DNA from 3 places in the Pantoea rwandensis genome. Region 1 is predicted to be linked to each of the others. Evidence: predicted binding sites of a transcription regulator. Region 1 holds the regulator's gene; each other region holds the start of a gene.
What was found. The regulator ArgR, encoded in region 1, controls arginine synthesis, uptake and breakdown. The targets are predictions, from matches to a motif close to ANTGAATAAAAATACANT.
Positions count from the first base shown of each region.

Region 2: argC (N-acetyl-gamma-glutamyl-phosphate reductase) is a predicted target of ArgR. The motif match lies at 1,518-1,535, and genes of this name have one in related genera.
Region 3: argF (ornithine carbamoyltransferase) is a predicted target of ArgR. The motif match lies at 2,476-2,493, and genes of this name have one in related genera.

Region 1 covers NZ_CP009454.1:958,236-966,191, reverse strand. The annotation lists gene mscM (miniconductance mechanosensitive channel MscM) at 1-1,466, shown strand, start outside; gene mdh (malate dehydrogenase) at 1,513-2,448, opposite strand; gene argR (transcriptional regulator ArgR) at 2,869-3,339, shown strand; gene yhcN (peroxide/acid stress response protein YhcN) at 3,830-4,093, shown strand; gene LH22_RS04415 (YdgH/BhsA/McbA-like domain containing protein) at 4,184-4,450, shown strand; gene yhcN (peroxide/acid stress response protein YhcN) at 4,557-4,823, shown strand; gene LH22_RS04405 (barstar family protein) at 4,883-5,152, opposite strand; gene LH22_RS04400 (NAD-dependent succinate-semialdehyde dehydrogenase) at 5,184-6,638, opposite strand; gene aaeB (p-hydroxybenzoic acid efflux pump subunit AaeB) at 6,750-7,956, opposite strand, start outside.
Region 2 covers NZ_CP009454.1:668,616-676,571, forward strand. The annotation lists gene ppc (phosphoenolpyruvate carboxylase) at 1-76, opposite strand, end outside; gene argE (acetylornithine deacetylase) at 323-1,471, opposite strand; gene argC (N-acetyl-gamma-glutamyl-phosphate reductase) at 1,641-2,645, shown strand; gene argB (acetylglutamate kinase) at 2,661-3,434, shown strand; gene LH22_RS02980 (argininosuccinate synthase) at 3,450-4,667, shown strand; gene argH (argininosuccinate lyase) at 4,744-6,117, shown strand; gene oxyR (DNA-binding transcriptional regulator OxyR) at 6,382-7,299, shown strand; gene sthA (Si-specific NAD(P)(+) transhydrogenase) at 7,282-7,956, opposite strand, start outside.
Region 3 covers NZ_CP009454.1:4,152,678-4,160,633, forward strand. The annotation lists gene LH22_RS19040 (valine--tRNA ligase) at 1-515, shown strand, start outside; gene LH22_RS19045 (GNAT family N-acetyltransferase) at 579-1,085, shown strand; gene miaE (tRNA isopentenyl-2-thiomethyl-A-37 hydroxylase MiaE) at 1,111-1,872, opposite strand; gene rraB (ribonuclease E inhibitor RraB) at 1,932-2,354, opposite strand; gene argF (ornithine carbamoyltransferase) at 2,518-3,525, shown strand; gene pyrB (aspartate carbamoyltransferase) at 3,758-4,693, shown strand; gene pyrI (aspartate carbamoyltransferase regulatory subunit) at 4,704-5,168, shown strand; gene ridA (2-iminobutanoate/2-iminopropanoate deaminase) at 5,247-5,633, shown strand; gene LH22_RS19080 (beta-N-acetylhexosaminidase) at 5,918-7,956, opposite strand, start outside.

The sequences.
Region 1 (7,956 bases):
ACGATCCGCAGTTCTCCGGCACGCTCGGTCGCCTGTGCTTCATTTTGATTTGCGGTGCGTTAAGTATTGTCACCGTCAGCCTCAAACGTGCAGGCATTCCGCTGTATCTGGATAAAGAGGGCAACGGCGACAACTTCGTTAACCGCATTCTGTGGAACCTGATGATTGCCATCCCGCTGGTGGCGGCGTTGGCTTCCTGCATCGGCTATCTGGCAACGGCGCAGGCCCTGCTGGCACGCCTGGAAACCTCGGTAGGCATTTGGTTCTTCCTGCTGGTGATTTACCACATTATTCGCCGCTGGATGCTGATCCAACGTCGCCGCATCGCCTTTGATCGCGCCCGCCAACGCCGTGCCGATATGCTGGCGAACCGTGCGCGCAGCGAAGAAGAGAAAGATCAACAAACGCCCGCCAACGCCGATACCATCGAAATTGAAGAGCCGAGCCTGGATTTAGATGAGATCAGCGCGCAGTCATTGCGTTTGGTGCGCTCCATTCTGACGTTGATTGCGCTGGTATCGGTGATTGTGCTGTGGTCGGAAATTCACTCGGCCTTTAGCTTCCTCGATAATATCCCGCTATGGGATGCCAGCACCACGGTGCAGGGCGTGGAGAGCGTGCAGCCGATAACGCTGGGTGCGGTGCTGATTGCCATCCTGGTGTTCATTATTACCACCCAGCTGGTGCGCAACATGCCTGCCCTGCTGGAATTGGCACTGCTGCAACACATCAGCCTGACGCCCGGCACCGGTTACGCTATTACCACCCTGACCAAATACGTACTGATGTTGATTGGCGGGTTAGTCGGCTTCTCGATTATTGGTGTTGAGTGGGCAAAACTGCAGTGGCTGGTGGCGGCATTAGGTCTGGGACTGGGCTTTGGTATGCAGGAGATCTTCGCCAACTTTATTTCTGGTCTGATTATCCTGTTCGAAAAGCCAATTCGTATCGGCGATACCGTTACCATTCGCGATCTGACCGGCAGCATTACCCGCATCAATACCCGCGCTACGACGATTACCGATTGGGACCGTAAAGAGATCATTGTGCCGAACAAGGCCTTTATCACTGAGCAGTTCGTTAACTGGTCGTTGTCGGATTCTGTCACGCGTGTGGTGCTGACCATTCCGGCTCCGGCTCATGTTAACAGTGATGAAGTCACCAACATTCTCAAGCAGGCGGCCGAGCGCTGTACCTATGTGCTGGATATGCCCGCGCCGGATGTGTTCCTGGTGGATTTACAGCAAGGCATTCAGCTGTTTGAATTGCGTGTGCACGCGGCTGAGATGGGCCACCGCATGCCGCTGCGTCATGAGTTGCATCAGTTGATTCTGCGCGGCTTTGAAGAGCACGGCATTGAGATGCCGTTCCCACCATTCCAGGTGCGTATGGAAACGCTGGGGCGTAAAACACCGGCCAGCAATGGCTCACCGTCCAGCCAGACCTTTAAATCTGGCGGCTTATAAATGACAACGCCCGGCAATCACCGGGCGTTGTTTTTTCTGCTGAGCGTTACTTCACAAACTCTTCGCCCTGCGCGATATCTTTCTTCAGCGTTTCCAGCATACCGTTAAGCGCCTGCTGTTCGAACGCACTCAAAGAACCCAACGGGCGACGTTCCACGATACCGTTCTTGCCGATAAGCAGCGGCTGAGAGAAGAAGCGCGCATACTCACCATCCCCTTCAACATAAGCGCATTCGACCACGTTTGCTTCGCCCTGCAGCGCACGCACCAGTGAGAGACCAAAGCGCGCAGCAGCCTGCCCCATGGATAAGGTCGCCGATCCACCACCAGCTTTCGCTTCCACCACTTCGGTGCCGGCGTTTTGAATACGCTTAGTGAGGTCAGCCACTTCCTGTTCGCTGAAGCTGATGCCTTTAACCTGCGACAGCAGCGGCAAAATTGTCACGCCTGAGTGCCCCCCCACCACCGGGACCTCGATCTCGGTAGGCTGCTTGCCTTTCAACGCGGCAACAAAGGTGTTGGCGCGGATAATGTCGAGGGTTGAGACACCAAACAGGCGGTTCTTGTCATACACGCCGGCTTTCTTCAACACTTCAGCCGCAATCGCCACCGTGGTGTTAACCGGATTAGTGATCACGCCAATCAGCGCTTTCGGCGCGGTGCTGGCAACCTGCTCGATCAGGTTACGCACAATGCCCGCGTTAACGTTAAACAAGTCGGCGCGATCCATGCCGGGTTTACGTGCCACACCCGCAGAAATCAGCACAATATCGGCGCCCTGCAGCGCAGGTGTCGCGTCTTCGCCACTGAACCCTTCCACCTTCACTGAGGTAGGAATATGGCTGAGATCAACCGCCACCCCGGGCGTGACCGGGGCGATATCATAAAGTGAGAGAGCGGAACCTGCGGGTAATTGAGTCTTGAGCAGCAGTGCGAGCGCCTGGCCAATACCACCGGCTGCACCGAGAACGGCAACTTTCATCCTGAACTCCTTATGAAGGTGGGGCAGAGATATGCCGAAAATCCATCAGGTTACGAGTTTAATCAACTTCTCAGGCGATAGCGACAAACCTGTCGCGCAATAACATGACGCCGCAATCGGCTCCCGAGACATCTCCACTTCAGAAGTCGCCTGAATGATACAATCGCAGCCAGAAGACAATGGACGGCAATGATCATCGATATAGTTGTTACCACTTCAATACTATAACAACATTGCAACCTTCGCTTTGCGCGTCAGCCCGCGATTTTGGCGCAACACAAAACTCTGCTATGATGCCTGTCCGCAGTTGATTAGCGCGATTCTCTCACTACGCTTATTGCATAAAAATTCATCTAAATGCATAATAATTTATCTGCCGCTGGCCTGTTGCCTGCTGCACCCCTCTTTTATTGGTAGCTTATGCGAAACCCATCAAAACAAGACGACTTGATCAAAGCGTTCAAAGCGTTATTAAAAGAAGAAAAATTCAGCTCTCAGGGCGAAATCGTACAGGCGCTGCAGGAAGACGGCTTCGAGAACATCAATCAGTCAAAAGTTTCTCGTATGCTGACCAAGTTTGGTGCCGTACGCACCCGCAATGCCAAAATGGAAATGGTTTATTGTTTGCCAGCCGAACTGGGCGTGCCGACCACCACCAGCCCATTGAAGAATCTGGTGCTGGATATCGATTACAATGATGCCTTAGTGGTGATTCACACCAGCCCGGGTGCTGCGCAGCTGATTGCACGCCTGCTGGATTCACTCGGTAAAGCGGAAGGCATTCTCGGGACTATCGCGGGGGATGACACCATCTTTATTACCCCTGCACGTAGCTTCTCCGTAAAACAGCTGCACGATGCCGTACTGGTTTTATTCGAACAGGAACTATAAAACCCTGGTCTTAACCGGCAGATCATCTGCCGGTAACATCCTTCCTGATGACCCGTTACCCGCCACGCTTGTTACAAAATCCTTTTTTAATAATAAGTTATCGATATAGCTGCCGGTTCTGCATCCGCCGAAATATTGGTACGACCTTTTCCCCTGCTTAACCATTCGCGCTATTTTACACTGATTTACATATTGTGCTCAGTGGTTATAGCTTCTTATGGCGTATCAGCCAGCGGGATCAACCATGATCTTTCGCACGAAAAGATAATTTGATGCAGATCATTGTTTTTACGAATAAATAACAGTCAATGGTTAATGATTGACCGGTTTTAATAACTTCCAGTTCTAAAAAGGTGCCATAAGGATAAAGAATAACAACCAAACATTATTAGCCAGATATTAATTTCATGGGTTATTAGATCTATACTTGTTTTCGTGATGCAAATCACACGAAAGAAAAAGATAAAAACAGAAGACGAGGAAAAATACCATGAACGTTAAAACTACTATCGCAACCCTGAGTGTTCTATCTGCCCTGTCATTTGGTGCTTTTGCAGCAGATTCTATCAATGCCCAACAGGCAGCGAATTTGCAACCTGCCGGCACCATTAGTGTGAGCGGCGTGGGCGGTTCTCCGATGGATATCCATGAGCAGCTGAATGCTAAAGCCGATCAGGAAGGTGCTAAAGCCTACCGTGTGATCGAAGCGAATACCGGCGACAGCTATCACGCCACCGCTGAGCTTTATAAATAAGTTGACTGAACAAGACGCAGTGTGAACGGCGACCCGTTTGAGACGCATTTGCCTCTCAGGTTGCCAAACCCCATTTCAGGAGAGTGAATCATGAAAACCAAATTAGCTATCGCCATCGTAGGTCTGGCTTCCGTATTGTCCTTCGGTGCCAGTGCCGCCAGCCTGGTTTCTAACGAACAAGCCGAGCAACTACAACCGCTGAATCAAACCATCAGCGTGAGCGGTGTTGACGGTGATCAGACCAACGTCCGTCAGGAACTGTCGCAGAAAGCCGATGCTCAGGGTGCCAGCCATTACCGCATCATTGAGAATAACCGTGGCGACACCTTCCACGTGACTGCAGAACTGTACAAATAAGAATACATCGAACGTCGGGCGCCTGAACGGCGCCAGACAATTGATCGACGACCCGCCTCACCCACTTTTTGCCGCAGGTTGTTGATTACAACGAGGAGAAAAAATCATGAAAATCAAAGCAACCATCGCAGCCGCCAGCCTTCTTTCCCTGTTTGCCTTTGGTGCATCAGCAGCACAACTGGTAACTGATGAGCAGGCGCAAAATCTGCAACCTACCGGCAGCACTATCACCATCAGCGGTACCGGCGGTTCGCCAATGGATTATCGTTCTGAGCTTTCTCAGAAAGCCGATGCACAAGGTGCCAGTGCTTATAAAGTGATTGAAGCGAAAACCGGCGACAGCTATCACGTGACCGCCGAGCTGTATAAATAATTCCTCGTCAATTCTGACGAACCCTTTGGCCCCGCTCGCCGGGGCCCTTTTTCGGCTTGTCACTTCACATTAAAGCGGAGCTGGCCTTCCAGCTCCTCTTCTGCTTCATCAAACAGCAGGATTAATGCGCCATACCGGCGTTTCTGCCCTGTCCCCAGATTCACAAACTCAATTTCCAGCGGCAACGGCAACTGCTCCCCAAGTATCGCATCCCAGAGATCGTCAAGATCGCTGATGGCCAGATCCGCCAGCGCAAAACGATCGCTGAACTGGCGATAGAAATGGGCTTGATCGACGATTTCGTCAAAATCAAAACGCTCGGTTCTCATCGTGATTCCCTCTTGCAGGCAGGGCCGCCCGTCAGGCAAGCCCACCAATATGCAGCGCTTTCACTTCCAGGTACTCTTCCATTCCCAGCACCGATCCTTCACGTCCCAAACCGGACTCTTTTACACCGCCAAACGGTGCCAGTTCGGTGGATACGGCACACTCATTAATGCCAATCATCCCGGCCTCCAGCGCCGCCGAGACGCGGAACACCCGTTGCAGATTTTGCGTGTAGAAATAGGCGGCTAATCCGTATTCCGTGTTATTGGCGCGCTGAATGACATCGGCTTCATCATCAAAGCGGAAGCAGGCGGCGACCGGACCAAAGGTCTCTTCCTGGGCCAGCATCATCCCCTCATGCGCCTCGGCAATCACCGTCGGCTGCCAGAAGTTGCCTCCCAGCGGATGACGCTCGCCGCCGATCAGCAACTTACCGCCTTTGCTCAGCGCATCCTTCACGTGCTCTTCCACTTTCTCCAGCGCCGAGCGCTCGATCAGCGGGCCGACAATCACGCCTTCTTCAACGCCATTCCCTACTTTCAGCTTGCCCACGGCATCGGCCAGTTGATTGACGAAACGATCGTAGACCGCGTTGTGCACATAGAAACGGTTCACGCTGACACAAACCTGGCCCGCATTGCGGAATTTGTTGGCTATTGCACCCTGTACCGCCGCCTCAATATCCGCATCCTCAAACACGATATAGGGTGCATTGCCGCCCAGCTCCATCGAGACTTTCTTCATGGTGTCTGCTGCGTTGCGCATCAGCGTTTTGCCCACGGCGGTCGACCCGGTAAACGAGATTTTACGCACCGCCTGGCTAGCCATAATGGCGTCGCTGATGGCATGGGTATCGCCCGCCACCGCATTTAACACGCCATCAGGTACACCGGCTTCTTGTGCCAGAGCCAACAGTGCAAAGGCACACAGCGGCGTATTATTCGCCGGTTTGATGATGCCGGTACAGCCTGCTGCCAGCGCCGGGCCAAGCTTGCGTGTCAGCATCGCCATCGGGAAATTCCACGGCGTGATAGCCGCCACCACACCAATCGGTTCACGTGTTGCCAAAATGCGTGATCCGGGTTTCGCAGGCGGGATGATTTCGCCGTTGGCACGTTTAGCTTGCTCGGCAAACCATTGAATAAAGCTGGCGGCGTACTCGACTTCGCCTTCGGCTTCTTTCAGGGGTTTGCCCTGCTCGGCCGTCATGAGCTGCCCGAGCCAGCTTTTGTTCTCAATGATCAGTTGATACCAGCGATGAAGGATCTCCGCGCGCTGTTTCGCGGTTTTATCACGCCATGCCGGAAAAGCCTGCTGAGCGGCAGTGATGGCCTGCTCGGTTTCCGCCTTACCCGCTCGGGCGACTTTGGCCAGCACTTCGCCGGTTGCCGGGTTAGTGACGTCAAAGGTGTCACTGGCGGTGTGCCACTGGCCCGCAGCGAAATAGCCGGTTTTAAACAGCGCGTGTTGTTGTAGAGAGGTGGACATCATTCTTCTCCTGCTAGTTTTCATCCAGTCAGGAAAGTATAGATGCCAATATCATCGGGTTTTGTTTCAGCGTGGGATCAAAAAGGCCGCTGCAAGGTGCAGCGGCCGATTTCAGATTTGGATGAGGGTGTTCTGGTATTTATCCAGCATCAACGAGAGCCGTTTCACCGGTTCGGTAACGCTCTCCGGTGCCGAATAGTGATGGAGCTTTTCCTGATAAATCTCCAGTTCCTTCAACAAACGCTCAAAGTAGTAGCGCCGCTTGTCATCGCTGGTGGCTGAAATCACGCGATCGGCGGTGTATCGCAACTGGCGGTGATAAGCCGAAAGCTCCGCGTTAACCGGGACTTCAGCATTACGCAGTCGCTGATGGCCGATAATCAGCGTCAGCGCGATGCGGTATTTGTCGATATCGCCGGGGAACAGATTGAGCAGCAGAAACAGCTGCTGATAGAGCGCGGGCAGATGGTTCTCGCGACGGCGCGCCTGATTAGTGGTTAAGGCCGCCACAGCCGCATACATAAAGCGATTCAACAATTTACGGCCGGTACGTGCTTTGGATTTATCGCGAATCAGCAGAATGACCATCATCGCCACAAAGCTGCCGATCCACTGGCCCAGGGCGTTATCGAGGAAGACGTTGAACTCAAACTTCATCGGATTATCCAGCACCAGCACATTGATGGTACCAATCAACGCACCTAGCGTACCAATCTGACGTCGTTGCACGAAGATACCGCCGATAAAGCCGAGTGCGCCAATCGCGATACACAACAGCAACGCGCTTTGCTGGGTGGCTGGCAGGATATAGACGAAGTAGAGCATGCCGAGTGGCACGGCGAAGGCCATACCGTAGAAGAAATCTTTCGCCATCATCAGCGGATTCGGCATACGCATCGCCAGCGCGGTGATGACGGCCAGCATCACCATACAGCCACTGCCCGAAGTCCAGCCGGTATAGAGCCAAAACAGAGAACCGAGCGCGGTCGCCACAAAGGTACGCACGCCGTTGATCATCGCATGATGGGTTTCCGCCGAACGTGCCTGAATCACCACTTCGCGCTGCAGGATACTCTCTTCCAGCGTGGTAATGCGGCTGTTACTGCGCACACCATTAATCAGCAGCAGATACTCTGTTGCTGCACCGACCCAGCTTGCCACCGTCATCGGCACGGTTTTATTGCTGACACTGATTAAACGACGCATCACCTTCATGCGCTTATGCACGTCATCGACGTTATGAACGTCTTTCTCAATCAGCAGGCGATACTGCGTCGGAATATAATCCGGACGGGCGTTTTGAATCAGAAAGGTTTCA
Region 2 (7,956 bases), 290 kb from region 1:
CATCCTTTATCGTATCCCCGAGCAGTTTGCCGAGCATACTGACATTACTTCGCATTGCGGAATATTGTTCGTTCATTTGACCCTGACACCCTTATCGTCTTGAAAGTACCCTTACACCCAACGGGCATAACATCGTCTTTTATCTAGCCACGGTTCTTCCTGTTCGTCAATTGACTTAAATTGACGATAATTCGCTGCTAACTACCGAAAATTCATAGAATTAACTTGAGGGGAAGCGAGATAAGTTATTCTTATTATCAAATCCCGAACAATGACCGGGCAATTTACTGTTTTAACAGTGAATTGCCCCATCTATTGTTAATCAGTGACAAAAATGCTGAACAATCTGCGTGATAAGCGCATGAGTTGGCTTAATAAATGCGGTATCGATAAATTCATCTGGCTGGTGGGCCTGATTGATCGATCCCGGGCCTAAAACCAGCGTTGGACACAATTGCTGGATAAATGGCGCTTCGGTGCAATAGTTCACCACTTCAGTCGGCACACCCAGCAGTTTCTCCACCACTTTTACCAGCTCATGATCGGCAGGGCATTCGTAGCCAGGGATCGGCGGATGCAGTTCGCCCACGGTCAAACGCCCCGGCCAGCGTTCGCTTACCGGCGCCAGTGCTTCATTCAGCAAGCCATCCAGATCGCTTAGAGTTAAGCCCGGTAGCGGGCGAATATCCATGTGCAATTCGCAGCAGGCGCAGATACGGTTTGCAGCATCGCCACCGTGAATGTGACCAAAGTTCATGGTCGGATAAGGAATCGCAAATCCATCGTGGTTATAGCGATTTTTCAGGGTATTGCGCAGTTGCATCAGCTGGGTAATGGATTCGTGCATCAGCTCAATGGCGTTCACACCGCGTGAAGGATCGCTGGAGTGGCCTGACTGACCCTGAATACGAATCACGTTCGACAGATGGCCTTTGTGCGCGCGCACTGGCTTCAGTGAGGTCGGCTCACCAATGATGGCGCAATCCGGACGCAGCTGAGTGGATTCGGAAAAGTACTTTGCACCGGCCATGGTGGTTTCTTCATCGGCGGTGGCGAGGATGTACAGTGGCTTGCTCAGTTTGGTCACGTCAACGTCACGCAGCGCATCCAGAATAAAAGCAAAGAAACCTTTCATATCTGCGGTACCCAAACCGTACAGCTTGTTGTCGTGCTCGGTCAGGGTGAAAGGATCGCGCGTCCAGCGGCCATCATCATACGGAACGGTGTCCGTATGACCGGCCAGCAGCAGGCCACCCGCACCCAAGCCGCTGCGTGCCAGCATGTTGAATTTATGACGCGTCCCCGGGACTGGCTGGACTTCAACACTGAAGCCTAAATCGCGGAACCAGCCCGCCAGCAAATTGATTAAAGTTTCATTGCTCTGATCCAGCGCGCTGTCGGTGGCGCTGATCGATGGTGTGGCAATCAGCTGGCGGTAGAGTTCGATAAAAGGTGGTAATTTTGTCTTCACTGTTGACGGTCCTTGGGTTAGGATGTATCAATATTCATGCATTAATAGTGAATAAAAATACAATAACGTCGCTTGCAAGTGAAGAGTAAAATCATCTGCAAACGGCATCGTGGGCAACGGGGCAAAGCCGCGACCCGGAATGAGTGACTGTAAAAAGGGTTACAGCCTGATGTTGAATACGCTGATCGTTGGTGCCAGTGGTTATGCTGGCGTAGAGCTTGCCACTTACCTGAATCGCCATCCGCATATGAACATAACCGCTTTGGCGGTTTCAGCGCAAAGCCCGGACGCCGGAAAATTACTCTCCGATCTGCATCCGCAGCTGAAAGGCATTGTCGATTTGCCGCTGCAGCCGCTGAGTGAGGCTTCCGAGTGGGCAGACAAAGTCGATGTGGTGTTCCTCGCGACCGCGCATGAAGTCAGCCACGATCTGGCACCCGAATTCCTCAAAGCAGGCTGTGTGGTGTTCGACCTTTCCGGTGCGTTCCGTGTCAACGATGATGCTTTCTATACTCAATATTATGGTTTCAGCCATCAGCATCAGGATTGGCTGGATAAAGCCGTATACGGCCTGGCCGAATGGCAGCATGATAAAATCAAAGATGCGCAGCTGGTGGCGGTACCCGGTTGTTATCCCACGGCGGCGCAGCTGTCGTTAAAACCACTGGTCGAAGCGGGACTGCTTAACGATGCACAATGGCCGGTGATCAATGCTACCAGTGGTGTGAGCGGGGCAGGGCGTAAAGCCAACGTCGGCACCAGCTTCTGCGAAGTGAGCCTGCAGCCGTATGGCTTGTTCAACCATCGTCATCATCCTGAGATCGTGGCACACCTCGGTACGCCCGTGATCTTCACCCCGCATCTGGGCAGCTTCCCGCGCGGAATTCTTTCGACCACCACCTGCCGCCTGAAAGCAGGCGTGACGCAGCAGGATGTGGCAGTTGCCTTCCATAAGGCGTATCACGACAAACCCTTGGTTCGCGTGTATGAAAAAGGTGTGCCGGCGCTGAAAGCAGTCGTCGGTTTACCGTTCTGCGATATCGGTTTTGCCATGCAAGGCGAACATCTGATTGTGGTGGCTGCCGAAGATAACCTGTTGAAAGGCGCCTCTTCGCAGGCGGTTCAATGCTTAAACATTCGTTTCGGCTTCCCCGAAACGCTGTCACTGATTTAACGGACGGAAACTGCCATGAATCCATTAATCATTAAACTGGGCGGCGTGCTGCTGGATAGCGAAGAAGCGCTGGCCCGCTTGTTTGATGCGCTGCTGGCCTACCGCAATGAACATCAGCGTCCGCTGATCATTGTGCACGGCGGCGGCTGCCTGGTTGACGAGCTGATGAAGAAGCTCGCTCTGCCAGTGAAAAAGAAGAACGGTTTGCGCGTGACGCCAGCCGATCAGATTGACATTATTACTGGTGCCCTGGCGGGTACAGCGAACAAGACCTTGCTGGCCTGGGCGAAGAAGTATGGCATTGGTGCCGTTGGCTTATGCCTCGGTGATGCGGGGCTGGTGAACGTGGCGCAGTTCGACGAGGAACTAGGCCATGTGGGCAACGCGACGCCAGGTAATCCAGCGCTGGTAAATACCTTGTTGAGCGCGGGCTATATGCCGGTGATCAGCTCCATCGGTATTACTGACGGCGGCGATCTGATGAACGTCAACGCTGACCAGGCGGCGACCGCGCTGGCTGCGACCATTGGTGCTGATTTAGTACTGCTTTCAGATGTCAGCGGTATTCTCGATGGCAAAGGTCAACGCATCGAAGAGATGACGGCCGAGAAAGCACAGCAGCTGATCGATCAGGGCATTATTACTGATGGCATGATCGTTAAAGTGAACGCGGCACTCGATGCCGCACGTACTTTAGGTCGTCCGGTTGATATCGCCAGCTGGCGCCATGCTGAACAGCTGCCAACCCTTTTCAACGGCGTGTCGATTGGCACCCGGATTCTCGCATAATCAAGGATTTAAGACATGAGCACGCAAAACATCAAAAAAATCGTTCTGGCCTATTCTGGCGGTCTGGATACTTCGGCCATCATTCCATGGTTGAAAGAGAATTACGGCGGTTGTGAAGTGGTGGCATTCGTGGCCAACATTGGCCAGGACCCAGCCGATCTGGAAGGCGTTGAGAAGAAGGCGCTGCAGTCTGGTGCATCGGAGTGTCACGTTGCTGACCTGCGTGAAGAGTTCATCAGTGAATACGTTTATCCCGTGCTGCAAACCGGTGCGCTGTACGAAGGCACTTACCTGCTGGGCACCTCAATGGCTCGTCCTATCATCGCGAAAGCGCAGGTTGAACTGGCGCTGAAAGTGGGTGCAGATGCGCTGTGCCACGGTGCGACCGGTAAAGGTAATGACCAGGTGCGTTTCGAAACCACCTATACCGCACTGGCACCACAGCTGAAAGTGGTTGCGCCATGGCGTGAGTGGGATCTGCGTTCACGTGAAGCGCTGCTGGATTACCTGAAAGTGCGTAACATCCCAACTACGGCATCACTGGAAAAAATCTACAGCCGTGATGAGAACGCGTGGCACATCTCTACTGAAGGTGGCGTGCTGGAAAGCCCAGCGAATGCACCGAACAAAGATTGCTGGGTGTGGACCGTTGATCCACTGGAAGCGCCAGATCAGCCAGAGAACGTCACCGTGACCGTTGAGAAAGGTCGTGTGGTGGCGGTAAATGGCGAGAAGCTGAGCCCGTTCCAGTGTCTGGAAAAACTGAACGTGCTGGGCGCAAAACACGGTGTGGGTCGTATCGACATCGTGGAAAACCGTCTGGTCGGTATCAAATCTCGTGGCTGCTATGAAACCCCTGGCGGCACCATTATGGTCAACGCGCTGCGTGCGGTTGAGCAGCTGGTACTGGATCGTGATAGCTTCAAATGGCGTGAGCAGCTGGGCCACGAAATGTCATACGTGGTTTACGATGGCCGCTGGTTTGCGCCGCTGCGTAAATCTATCCAGGCTGCTGCCGAATCCCTGGCAGAAGAGGTGAATGGCGAAGTGGTCCTGCAGCTGTATAAAGGCCACGCCACTGCGATTCAGAAAACCTCGGCGAACAGCCTGTACTCTGAAGAGTTCGCCACCTTCGGCGAAGACGAAGTGTACGATCACAGCCACGCGGGCGGCTTCATCCGTCTGTTCTCTCTCTCTTCACGCATTCGTGCACTGAACGAGCAGAAGAAGTAATACCGCAGCAGATAACACATTTTGCAAGGGCGGCTTCGGGCCGCCCTTTCTTTAACAGAATTCAGGAGTATGAGAGATGGCACTTTGGGGCGGACGTTTTTCGCAGGCAGCAGATCAACGGTTCAAACAGTTTAATGACTCACTGCGTTTTGACTATCGTCTGGCGGAGCAGGACATCACCGGTTCGATAGCGTGGTCAAAAGCGCTGGTGACCGTCAATGTGCTGAGCAACGAAGAGCAGCAGCAACTGGACGTCGCATTGAATGAACTGCTGGCAGAAGTGCGCGCCAATCCAGAACAGATTCTGCAAAGCGATGCCGAAGATATCCATAGCTGGGTCGAGGGCAAGCTGATCGACAAAGTGGGTGCCCTGGGCAAAAAACTGCACACCGGCCGTAGCCGTAACGACCAGGTGGCTACCGATCTGAAACTATGGTGCAAAGAGCAGGTTGCAGTATTACTGGATGCGACGCGTGAGCTGCAATCGGCCTTGGTCGCGACGGCAGAAGCCAACCAAGACGCAGTGATGCCAGGCTATACGCACCTGCAGCGTGCGCAGCCGGTGACCTTTGCACACTGGTGCCTCGCCTATGTAGAAATGCTGGCGCGTGATGAAAGCCGTCTGCAGGATACGCTGAAGCGCTTAGACGTGAGCCCGCTGGGCTGTGGCGCACTGGCCGGTACCGCGTATGAAATCGATCGCCAGCAGCTGGCGGGTTGGTTAGGCTTCGCATCTGCCACACGCAACAGCCTCGATACCGTGTCTGATCGTGACCACGTGCTGGAGCTGTTGTCGGATGCCTCAATCGGTATGATTCACCTTTCACGTTTCGCAGAAGACCTGATTTTCTTCAACACTGGCGAAGCGGGCTTCCTTGAGCTGTCTGACAAAGTGACGTCAGGCTCATCACTGATGCCGCAGAAAAAGAACCCGGATGCACTGGAACTGATTCGCGGCAAATGTGGCCGTGTACAAGGCGCACTGACCGGCATGATGATGACACTGAAAGGCTTGCCGCTCGCCTACAACAAAGACATGCAGGAAGACAAAGAAGGCCTGTTCGATGCACTCGATACCTGGGTTGATTGTCTGCACATGTCGGTACTGGTGCTGGACGGCATTCAGGTGAAACGCCCACGTTGCCAGGAAGCAGCAGAGCAGGGCTACGCTAACTCCACGGAGCTGGCGGACTATCTGGTGGCCAAAGGCGTTCCGTTCCGTGAAGCGCACCACATTGTCGGTGAAACCGTGGTTGAAGCGATCAAGCAGGGCGTGGCGCTGGAAGCGTTAAGCCTGGCGCAATTGAAGCAGTTCAGTGCGGTGATTGAGGATGACGTCTACCCGATTCTGTCGCTGCAATCCTGCCTCGACAAGCGTAATGCACAGGGCGGTGTGTCGCCTCAGCAAGTCGCATTTGCCATCGCTGAAGCGAAAAAGCGTTTGGCATAAAAAAAGAGCGGGCTCCTTTTCGGTAGCCCGCCAACCTCTAGCTTCAGAAATACATATTGTTATAGGCACATCATCAAGGGCTGGCACTCCCGGCCAACACTATGATTTTTCGAGCTCATCGCAGGTGATGCTCGATGTCATCTCAACTTCATTTTCAACATTGCTTGCTATGGCCGGTATTATTCCTGTTCATCGCTTGATAGGGCTAATCGTTCATTGCTATTCTATCTATCGCCACGGGCTATCGTGGTTTGGAGGAAATCAATGAACATTCGTGATCTGGAGTATCTGGTTTCGCTTGCGGAGCATCGCCATTTCCGGCGTGCAGCTGATGCTTGTCATGTCAGCCAACCTACCTTAAGCGGGCAGATTCGTAAGCTGGAAGATGAGCTCGGTGTGATGCTGCTGGAGCGAACCAGCCGGAAGGTGTTATTTACCCAGGCTGGATTGTTGCTGGTGGATCAGGCGCGAACCGTGCTGCGCGAAGTGAAAGTGCTGAAGGAAATGGCGAGTCAGCAGGGCGAGGCGATGTCCGGTCCGCTGCATATTGGCCTGATTCCGACAACGGGCCCGTATTTGTTGCCGCAAATCATCCCAATGCTGCACCAGACTTTCCCCAAACTCGAAATGTACCTGCATGAAGCGCAGACGCAGCAACTGCTGGCACAGCTCGATAGCGGCAAACTGGATTGTGCCATTCTGGCGCTGGTGAAAGAGAGCGAAGCCTTTATTGAGGTGCCGCTGTTTGACGAGCCGATGAAGCTGGCGATCTACAAGGATCATCCATGGCACGATCGCGATCGTGTGCCGATGTCTGATCTGGCGGGTGAAAAGCTGCTGATGCTGGAAGATGGCCACTGCTTACGTGATCAAGCCATGGGCTTCTGCTTTGAAGCCGGTGCGGATGAAGATACCCATTTCCGCGCAACCAGCCTGGAAACGCTACGCAACATGGTCGCGGCAGGAAGCGGTATTACTTTGCTGCCATCGCTGGCGGTGCCGAATGAGCGTGTGCGAGATGGCGTGTGCTATTTGCCGTGCTACAAGCCGGTGCCACAACGCACGATTGCTCTGGTATATCGTCCAGGATCACCTCTGCGCAGCCGCTATGAGCAGCTGGCAGAAGCAATCAAAACCCATATGCAGGGTTATCTGGATACGTCGTTAAAACAGGCGGTTTAAGCCGTTGAGCGCCGCAACGCGATAGGCCTCGGCCATTGTCGGATAGTTGAAGGTGGTATTCACGAAATACTCAATCGTGTTGCCGCCGTTCTTCTGCTCCATGATGGCTTGCCCGATGTGAATAATTTCTGCTGCACGCTCGCCAAAGCAGTGAATGCCCAAAATCTCTTTGGTTTCACGATGGAACAGAATCTTCAGGCTGCCCACGTGCATCCCCACAATCTGCGCACGAGCCAGATGTTTAAACTGCGCACGACCCACTTCATAAGGCACTTTCATCGCGGTTAACTGCTGCTCGGTTTTACCCACTGAGCTGATTTCCGGAATGGTATAAATCCCGGTGGGAATATCTTCGATCAGATGTGCAGTGGCTTCACCTTTAATGATCGCCTGCGCGGCAATACGGCCCTGATCGTAAGCGGCGGAAGCCAGACTCGGATAACCAATCACGTCGCCAACGGCATAGATGTGCGGTTGAGCAGTCTGGTACATGCTATTCACTTTCAGCAGACCACGACCATCGGCTTCTAACCCGACATTTTCCAGCGCCAGTGAATCCGTGTTACCGGTACGACCGTTAGCGTACAGCAGGCAGTCCGCTTTCACTTTTTTGCCTGACTTCAGGTGCATGATCACGCCGTCACTCACACCTTCAAT
Region 3 (7,956 bases), 1.1 Mb from region 1:
TCCCGCAGTTTGACGCGGCGAAAGAAGATGCCGAAGCCAAAGCGGATATCGAGTGGATCAAGCAGGCGATCGTGGCCGTGCGTAACATCCGTGCGGAGATGAACATCGCTCCGGGTAAACCGCTGGATGTGCTGCTGCGTGACTGCTCGCCAACCGCGCAGCGTCGTGTGGATGAGAACCGTAGCTTCCTGTCGCGCCTGGCGCGTCTGGAAAGCCTGACCATCCTGCCTGCGGGCGAGAAAGGTCCGGTCTCAGTCACCAAGATCGTCGAAGGCGCTGAGTTACTGATCCCGATGGCGGATCTGGTCAACAAAGAAGCCGAGCTGGATCGTCTGGCGAAAGAGCTCACCAAGCTGGATGTCGAGATTGAGAAAATCCAGATCAAACTGGCGAACGAAGGCTTTGTGGCACGCGCACCGGAAGCGGTCGTGGCCAAAGAGCGCGAGCGCATTGTTGAGCTGGAACAATCAAAAGCAAAACTGATTGAACAGCAGGGCGTGATTGCGGCATTGTAAGCGCATCAGTCCAACTGCTTAATCCAGGCCGGGCACTGCCCGGCTTTTTTACACCGGAAGAAAATGATGACCACCGCTACGCCACTGAATTTACAGGTGCGCCCGATTGTTGCGGCCGATAATCCGCTGATTGCCCAGGTGATCCGTGATGTGTCCGCAGAGTTTGGCCTGACCGCAGATAAAGGCTACACCGTGTCCGATCCAAATCTGGATCGCTTGTTCGAGTTGTACAGCGAAGCCAACAGCGCTTACTGGATTGTCGAGCATGAAGGTCTCGTCGTGGGCGGCGGTGGCGTGGCACCGCTGGCGTGTAGCGCGCCGGATATTTGTGAACTGCAGAAGATGTACTTCCTGCCTCAAGTGCGCGGTTTAGGGCTGGCGCGTGCGCTGGCTTTGCGGGCGATGGAGTATGCGCGTCAGCAGGGCTTCCGCCGCTGCTACCTGGAAACCACCGGTACCCTCACCCGCGCGATTAAGCTGTATGAGTCATTGGGCTTTGAGCTGATTGACAGCGCCATGGGTTGTACCGGGCACGGCGATTGTGAAGTGCGGATGCTAAAGGTGTTGTGATGAGTGCGCATGACTGCGCACTCGTTTAAAATGCGGGCACACCGCTATGAAAACGCAATTCACCATCTGGCTCGCTGATTAAGCGCGCCTCGGCGGCACCAAAGGCCTGCACGCGCGGGGCAATATCCTTCGCTGAAATTTGTTCCGCCAGCTTCAGGTAGTCCTGATAGTGGCGCGCTTCAGAACGCAGCAGTGAGATATAGAACTTCTGCAGTTGATCATCCAGATACGGCGCCAGGCTGGCGAAACGTTCGCAGGATCGCGCTTCAATGTAGGCTCCGCAAATCAACTTATCCACCAGCGCATCCGGTTCAAAGGTGCTGATTTCGCGTATCAATCCTTTGGCATAACGGCTGGCAGTGATTTTACGGTACGGCAAACCCCGCGACTGCATAATCTCCCACACCTGATAGAAGTGATGTAGCTCTTCTTTGATCAGCAGAATCATCATCTCGACTAAGTCATCCGCCCATGGCAGTTCATTACGCACGATGATGCTCTTGGTCAGATTCTTATGCGCATTGATAAAGTTGCTGTCCGGCTCATCGCGATAGATGAAATCTTCATAGGGTTTGAGCCACGCCAGAATGGCATCGCCACTCGGCTTATCGGCCACATATCGACGAATAATAAACACCGCGGTTTGAGCCGCTTTCAGCTCGCACACCATGTGGTCGGTCAGCAACAGCGTCAGGTTTTCTGGCTTGCGTGCCTCATCAATCCACGCTTGTGGCGTGCGGCAGTGCAGGAATTCATAGATGGGTTCTAACAGTGGAGCGTAATTCATCGGCGTTCTTTATTCTGGCGGGGAATGAGAGTTGGGCGACGAACGCCGCCCATCAAAACTTAGTGACGCACACCGTCGTCTTCTTCGTCGTCGATGAAGTCGCCATCGTCGTCTTCATCTTCCGCGTCCGGGTCTTCGAAATAAGTGCCCCAGCCGTCGTAATCGACGTTGAATTTGCCGGCCAGATTCACCAGTTGCTCAACCTGCGCATCAATCAGCTCTGGCTTTAATGCGCCTTCGCTCAGGATGTCCACGCACATTACGGTGCCGCCCTCTTCCAGCTCCAGCTCTTCCGGCTCGCTCACTTCAAAGCCCAGTTTGAAAGCCTCAACCGCCACTTTCTCCAGTGAGTCGAAGTTGTTGCAAGAGAGGTGATGCTCGATAGTGTAAAGCGCATCCGGATCGCTGCCGTCTTCCAGCAACTCTTCAATGATCAGGCGGGTTTCTTCGCGCTGTTCTTCCAGCAATGCTTCATATGCCATGTGCGTGTCCTCAAAATGTTCGACGTGAATGCAATTATTTTCCCACACTGCCTCGCGCGCCACTACACAAAACAGAAAGTTTCTTAACGCCGGGGTTGAAAATGCATATTCATACGGTTAGATTGAATTTTAATTCATTATTAGTCCCTATCTGGAGCGCTGTATGAGTCAGCTGTATTCGAGACACTTCCTGAGATTGCTGGATTTCACCCCCGCTGAAATCGCCGACCTGCTAAGTCTGGCAGGTGAATTAAAACACGCTAAGAAAAATGCCCAGGAAACGCAGTACCTGAAAGGCAAGAATATCGCGCTCATCTTCGAAAAAGACTCGACCCGTACCCGATGCTCTTTCGAAGTTGCCGCATACGATCAGGGCGCTAACGTCACCTATCTCGGCCCAAGCGGCAGCCAAATCGGCCATAAAGAGTCAATGAAAGATACTGCGCGCGTCCTTGGCCGCATGTATGACGGCATTCAGTATCGTGGCTTCGGTCAGGAACTGGTGGAAACGCTGGCGGAATTTGCCGGTGTGCCGGTGTGGAACGGCCTGACCACGGAATTCCACCCGACGCAGTTGCTGGCAGATTTGCTCACCATGCAAGAACATCTGCCAGGTAAACCATTAAGCGACATGACGTTGGTGTATGTGGGTGACGCACACAACAACATGGGCAACAGCATGCTGGAAGCGGCGGCACTGGTGGGTCTGGACCTGCGCCTGGTGGCACCGAAGGGTTGCTGGCCGGAAGAGCAGTTGGTTGAACAGTGTCGCGTTGCCGCACAGAAAACCGGTGGCAAAATCACCCTGACCGAAGACATTGGCGAAGGCGTGCAAGGTGCGGATTTCATCTACACTGATGTGTGGGTGTCGATGGGTGAAGCGAAATCAGTATGGGAAGAGCGTATCGCCCTGCTGCGTCCGTATCAGGTCAACAGCGCCATGCTGGCACTGACCGGCAATCCGCAGGTGAAATTCCTGCACTGCCTGCCCGCCTTCCATGATGATCAAACCACGCTGGGCCGTCAGATGGCTGAACAGTATGGTCTGAAAGACGGCATGGAAGTGAGTAATGAGGTGTTTGAATCGGCGCACAGCATCGTTTTCGATCAGGCCGAAAACCGCATGCATACCATCAAAGCGGTGATGGTCGCCACGCTGGGTAATAAGTAAAGCAAACGTTTACCTTGCGGCGATTTCTGCTTGATGCAAATCAGTGAATGCGTATAATGCGCCACAATTTGCCGGAGGAAACATGCAACAGCGCAGCGCACAATTTGCCGCTCTACCCCGCCTGACCACAGGCGATGCAGCTGTTTCTTTCCGTCAACCATTGATCGTAAAAAAAGCCCCTTAAGCAGGGGCTTTTTTTTGTCCGCAATCCGGCAGCGCAGAGGAGAACGCTATGGCCAACCCGCTATATCGCAAGCACATTATTTCCATTAACGATCTCAACCGCGAAGAGCTGGAGTTGGTGTTACACACCGCTGCCCAGCTAAAGGCTCATCCCCAGCCGGAACTGCTGAAGCATAACGTGATTGCCAGCTGCTTCTTTGAAGCTTCAACACGTACCCGTTTGTCGTTTGAAACCGCCATGCATCGCCTCGGCGCTTCGGTGGTGGGCTTCGCCGACGGCAGCAACACCTCGCTGGGTAAGAAAGGCGAAACGCTGGCCGACACCATTTCGGTGATCAGCACTTATGTCGATGCGATTGTGATGCGTCACCCACAGGAAGGCGCCGCGCGTCTGGCGACCGAATTCTCCAGCGGCATTCCTATTCTCAATGCCGGTGACGGTGCCAACCAGCACCCGACGCAAACCCTGCTCGATCTCTTCACCATCCGTGAAACCCAAAGCCGCCTGGATAATCTCAACGTGGCGATGGTCGGTGACCTGAAATATGGCCGCACCGTGCACTCGCTAACGCAGGCGCTGGCGAAATTCACCGGCAACCGTTTCTACTTTATCGCGCCGGATGCGCTGGCGATGCCGGCCTACATCACCGACATGCTGGATGAGCAGAACATTGTCTGGACGCGTCATGACACCATCGAAGAAGTGATGCCAGAACTCGACATCCTCTACATGACCCGTGTGCAGAAAGAGCGTCTCGATCCGTCTGAGTATGCCAACGTTAAAGCACAATTCATTCTGCGCGCGGCCGATTTAGCCGGTGCACGCGATAACATGAAAGTGCTGCATCCGCTGCCGCGTATTGATGAGATCACCACTGACGTCGATAGCACGCCGCACGCCTGGTATTTCCAGCAGGCGGGCAATGGCATCTTCGCCCGCCAGGCTCTGCTGGCACTGGTATTGAATAGCGAACTGGCACTGTAAGGAGAAACCGATGACTCACGATAATAAATTGCAGGTTGAAGCCATCAAGCGTGGCACGGTAATCGACCATATTCCTGCGCAGGTCGGTTTTAAATTGCTGTCACTGTTTCGCCTGACCGAGACCGACCAGCGCATCACCATCGGCCTGAATTTGCCTTCGGGTGAGATGGGCCGCAAGGATTTGATTAAGATCGAGAATACCTTCCTGACCGACGATCAGATCAATCAGCTGGCGGTGTATGCGCCTCACGCCACCGTTAACCGCATTGATGAATACGAAGTGGTGGCGAAAATCGCCCCAACCTTGCCGGATCGTGTCGAGCGTGTGCTCACCTGTCCGAACAGCAACTGCATTAGCCGCAGTGAGCCGGTATGCAGCAGCTTTGCGGTGAAACAGCGCGACGATGATGTGCACCTGAAGTGCAAATATTGCGAGAAAGAGTTCGCGCGCCACGTGGTGCTCGGTCACTGGTAATCGTGCCTATCGTCCCTATAATGGGGCGAACCAATACGCGGCTGACAAGGGTCGGCTGCGCACTTCTAAGGAGAAGCAATGTCTCGCGAAATCAGCACAGAAAAAGCACCCGCAGCAATTGGCCCTTATGTGCAGGGCGTGGATCTCGGCAGCATGATCATCACTTCAGGCCAGATCCCTGTTGATCCGGCGACCGGTGCCGTCGCGGATGATGTGTCTGCGCAGGCGCGTCAGTCACTGGAAAATGTGAAGGCGATTGTGGAAGCCGCTGGCCTGAAAGTGGGCGACATTGTGAAAACCACCGTGTTTGTGAAAGATCTCAACGACTTCGCTACCGTCAATGCCACTTACGAAGCCTTCTTCACCGAGCACAACGCCAGCTTCCCGGCACGTTCTTGTGTGGAAGTCGCGCGTCTGCCGAAAGATGTGAAGATCGAGATTGAGGCAATTGCCGTTCGTCGTTAAGTAAAGGCAATGCGCAATACATTGCGCCGCTACAAACTTTTGCTCAACTGTGGCGGCGCAATGAGTGTGTGAGAACATCACGTTAGCGGCATCATTTCATGGCTTGCTCTTCACTCCCGTAGCGGCCTGATTTTATAGTGTGCCATCTCCTCGTAGAGGCATAATTCTATGGTGTGCCATCCCCCGGTAGCGGCACGATTCAAGAAGTGAACCCCGAAAGTTGGACACCATTCCAACGAGTAGTGGAGTGACCCCGTTCCCGTAGAAATTCATCGCGCATCCGTTTATTTAGACGACCTCAATAACTTCTCCAGCGGCCTGACCAACGCCAGCACAGTTTCATCCTGCACCTGTGCCGCAGCATCCAGTTTGGCATGCATCCCGGCCACTTCGCTGGCACCGTACGCCTGATTACGCTGCATCGCATTGACCAAATCAATGCCCATGCGGCTCAGTTCCGCCACCTGCTGAACCTGCTGCTGCAACGGTTTCAATTGGTCATTGCTCAATATCAACGGCATCACAGCATCACTGTTGTTTTGCCAACGCTGAAATTGCTGGCGAATGGCGTTGGCCGCGCCGCGATCCTCGCGATTAGCCATCAGAGCATCCACCTGTTTGTCCAGTAAGCGCACCGCTTCACTCTCAGCAGGCAGCACATCCGCCAGACGGTTGAGCGGCTCAAAGTAATCGTAATGCCCGGCCTGGAACTTCAGGTGCTGACGCGTGTAATACTGTGCCGGTTCCAGCACCTCCGCCAGCACGCGCAGCGGCGTGATATCGCTGGTGTTGGCCAACCGCATCATCTGCACGTCCGCCTGCTGATGCTGTTGTAATCCCACCGATACCGTGCCCCAGCGATCCACCGCGTTTAAACGCTGATACATGTTGTCGCTGTCGGTGACATCCTTCGCCGACCACAGGCGCTCAGCCACCACAAAGGCACGCGGCCATAGACGCGTATCAATGACCCGACTGTTGACGTTTTCCGCCCACAGCGCAGCCTCGCCACCAATCAGATTGTTTTGCATCTGTTGTGGCGTAGGGACGGAGGGTTGAATGCCGGTTGGCACCTGCGCCAGCTTATTGCCCTCGGTGGGATAGCGCACATTGCCCACCAGCATGTAGCCGGTCAGTTTGTCCTGCGTCAGAGTGACCATTGGCTGGAACGGCCCCATCCAGGTATCAACGCTAAAGGTCAGCTGCGTGGGTGACAGCCAGCGAATATCACTCACCATACGCCGCGCTTTGCCGCTGAAATCAATAAAGCCACGCCAGCCGTTTTTCGCTTCCACCAGAGTGAAACTGCCTTTGACCGGGCTGCCCTTCAAACGCGGCATGGTGAACTGCCAGCTCTGCGCTTGCTCTCCGGCTTGAATCTGATCCTGCCCATGAAGTCCCTGCGGCCATGGCTCGTTGCGGTAGTGATAAGCCGCAGTCTGTGGCTGATCGAGGTAAAAACCGGTTGAGAGAATGCCACGGAAATCGTGCTTCGCCACCTCACCTAACGCATCCTGCCCCTGCCAGGACTGGATCAAAATGCTGTTCGGCAGATCCGGATGGTAAACCTCATCCCAGCCAATCATGCGACGTTGATGCGCTTCCAGGATCTTCTCCACCCGCTGATTGAACCACGCCTGTAATGCGTGCGTGTCTTTCAGACCATGGTCGCGCATAAACTGCTGTATTTTCGGCGAGTCATTCCACTGTGTTGGATCCACTTCATCTCCGCCAATATGGATATAGGGATCCGGGAAGATCGCGGTGACTTCACCCATCAGCGTATCGATAAAGGTGAAGACGGCTTCGTTGCTGGGATCAAGCAACGGTTTAAACACACCCCAGCCGCGTTCCATCTTGTACGGGCCCGGCGCGCTGAGCAGTTCTGGCATCGCCACCGCGATCGCCGAGGCGTGCCCCGGCACATCAATTTCCGGCACCACGCGCACACCGCGCTGTGTGGCATAACGCACCACATCGCGCATTTGCTGCTGCGTGTAGTAAAGGCCGTCGCTGGCCTTCTCCTGCAACTGCGGATAGTGGCTGGAAGCAAATCGCCAGCCCTGGTCATCGGTCAGATGCCAATGGAATACGTTCATACGCGCAGCGGCGATACCGTCGATTTGCCGTTTCACGGTTTCAATCGGCAGGAAGTGGCGCGCCGAGTCGATTAGCACCCCGCGCCACGGGAATCGAGGTTTATCGTCAATGGTGACAAAGGGGATCTGCGTTCCCGTCTCATTATTCTCAATCAACTGAAGCAGGGTCTCCATGCCGCGCATCGCACCGAAACGCGTGTTGGCTTTTAGCGTCGCGCCGCCGC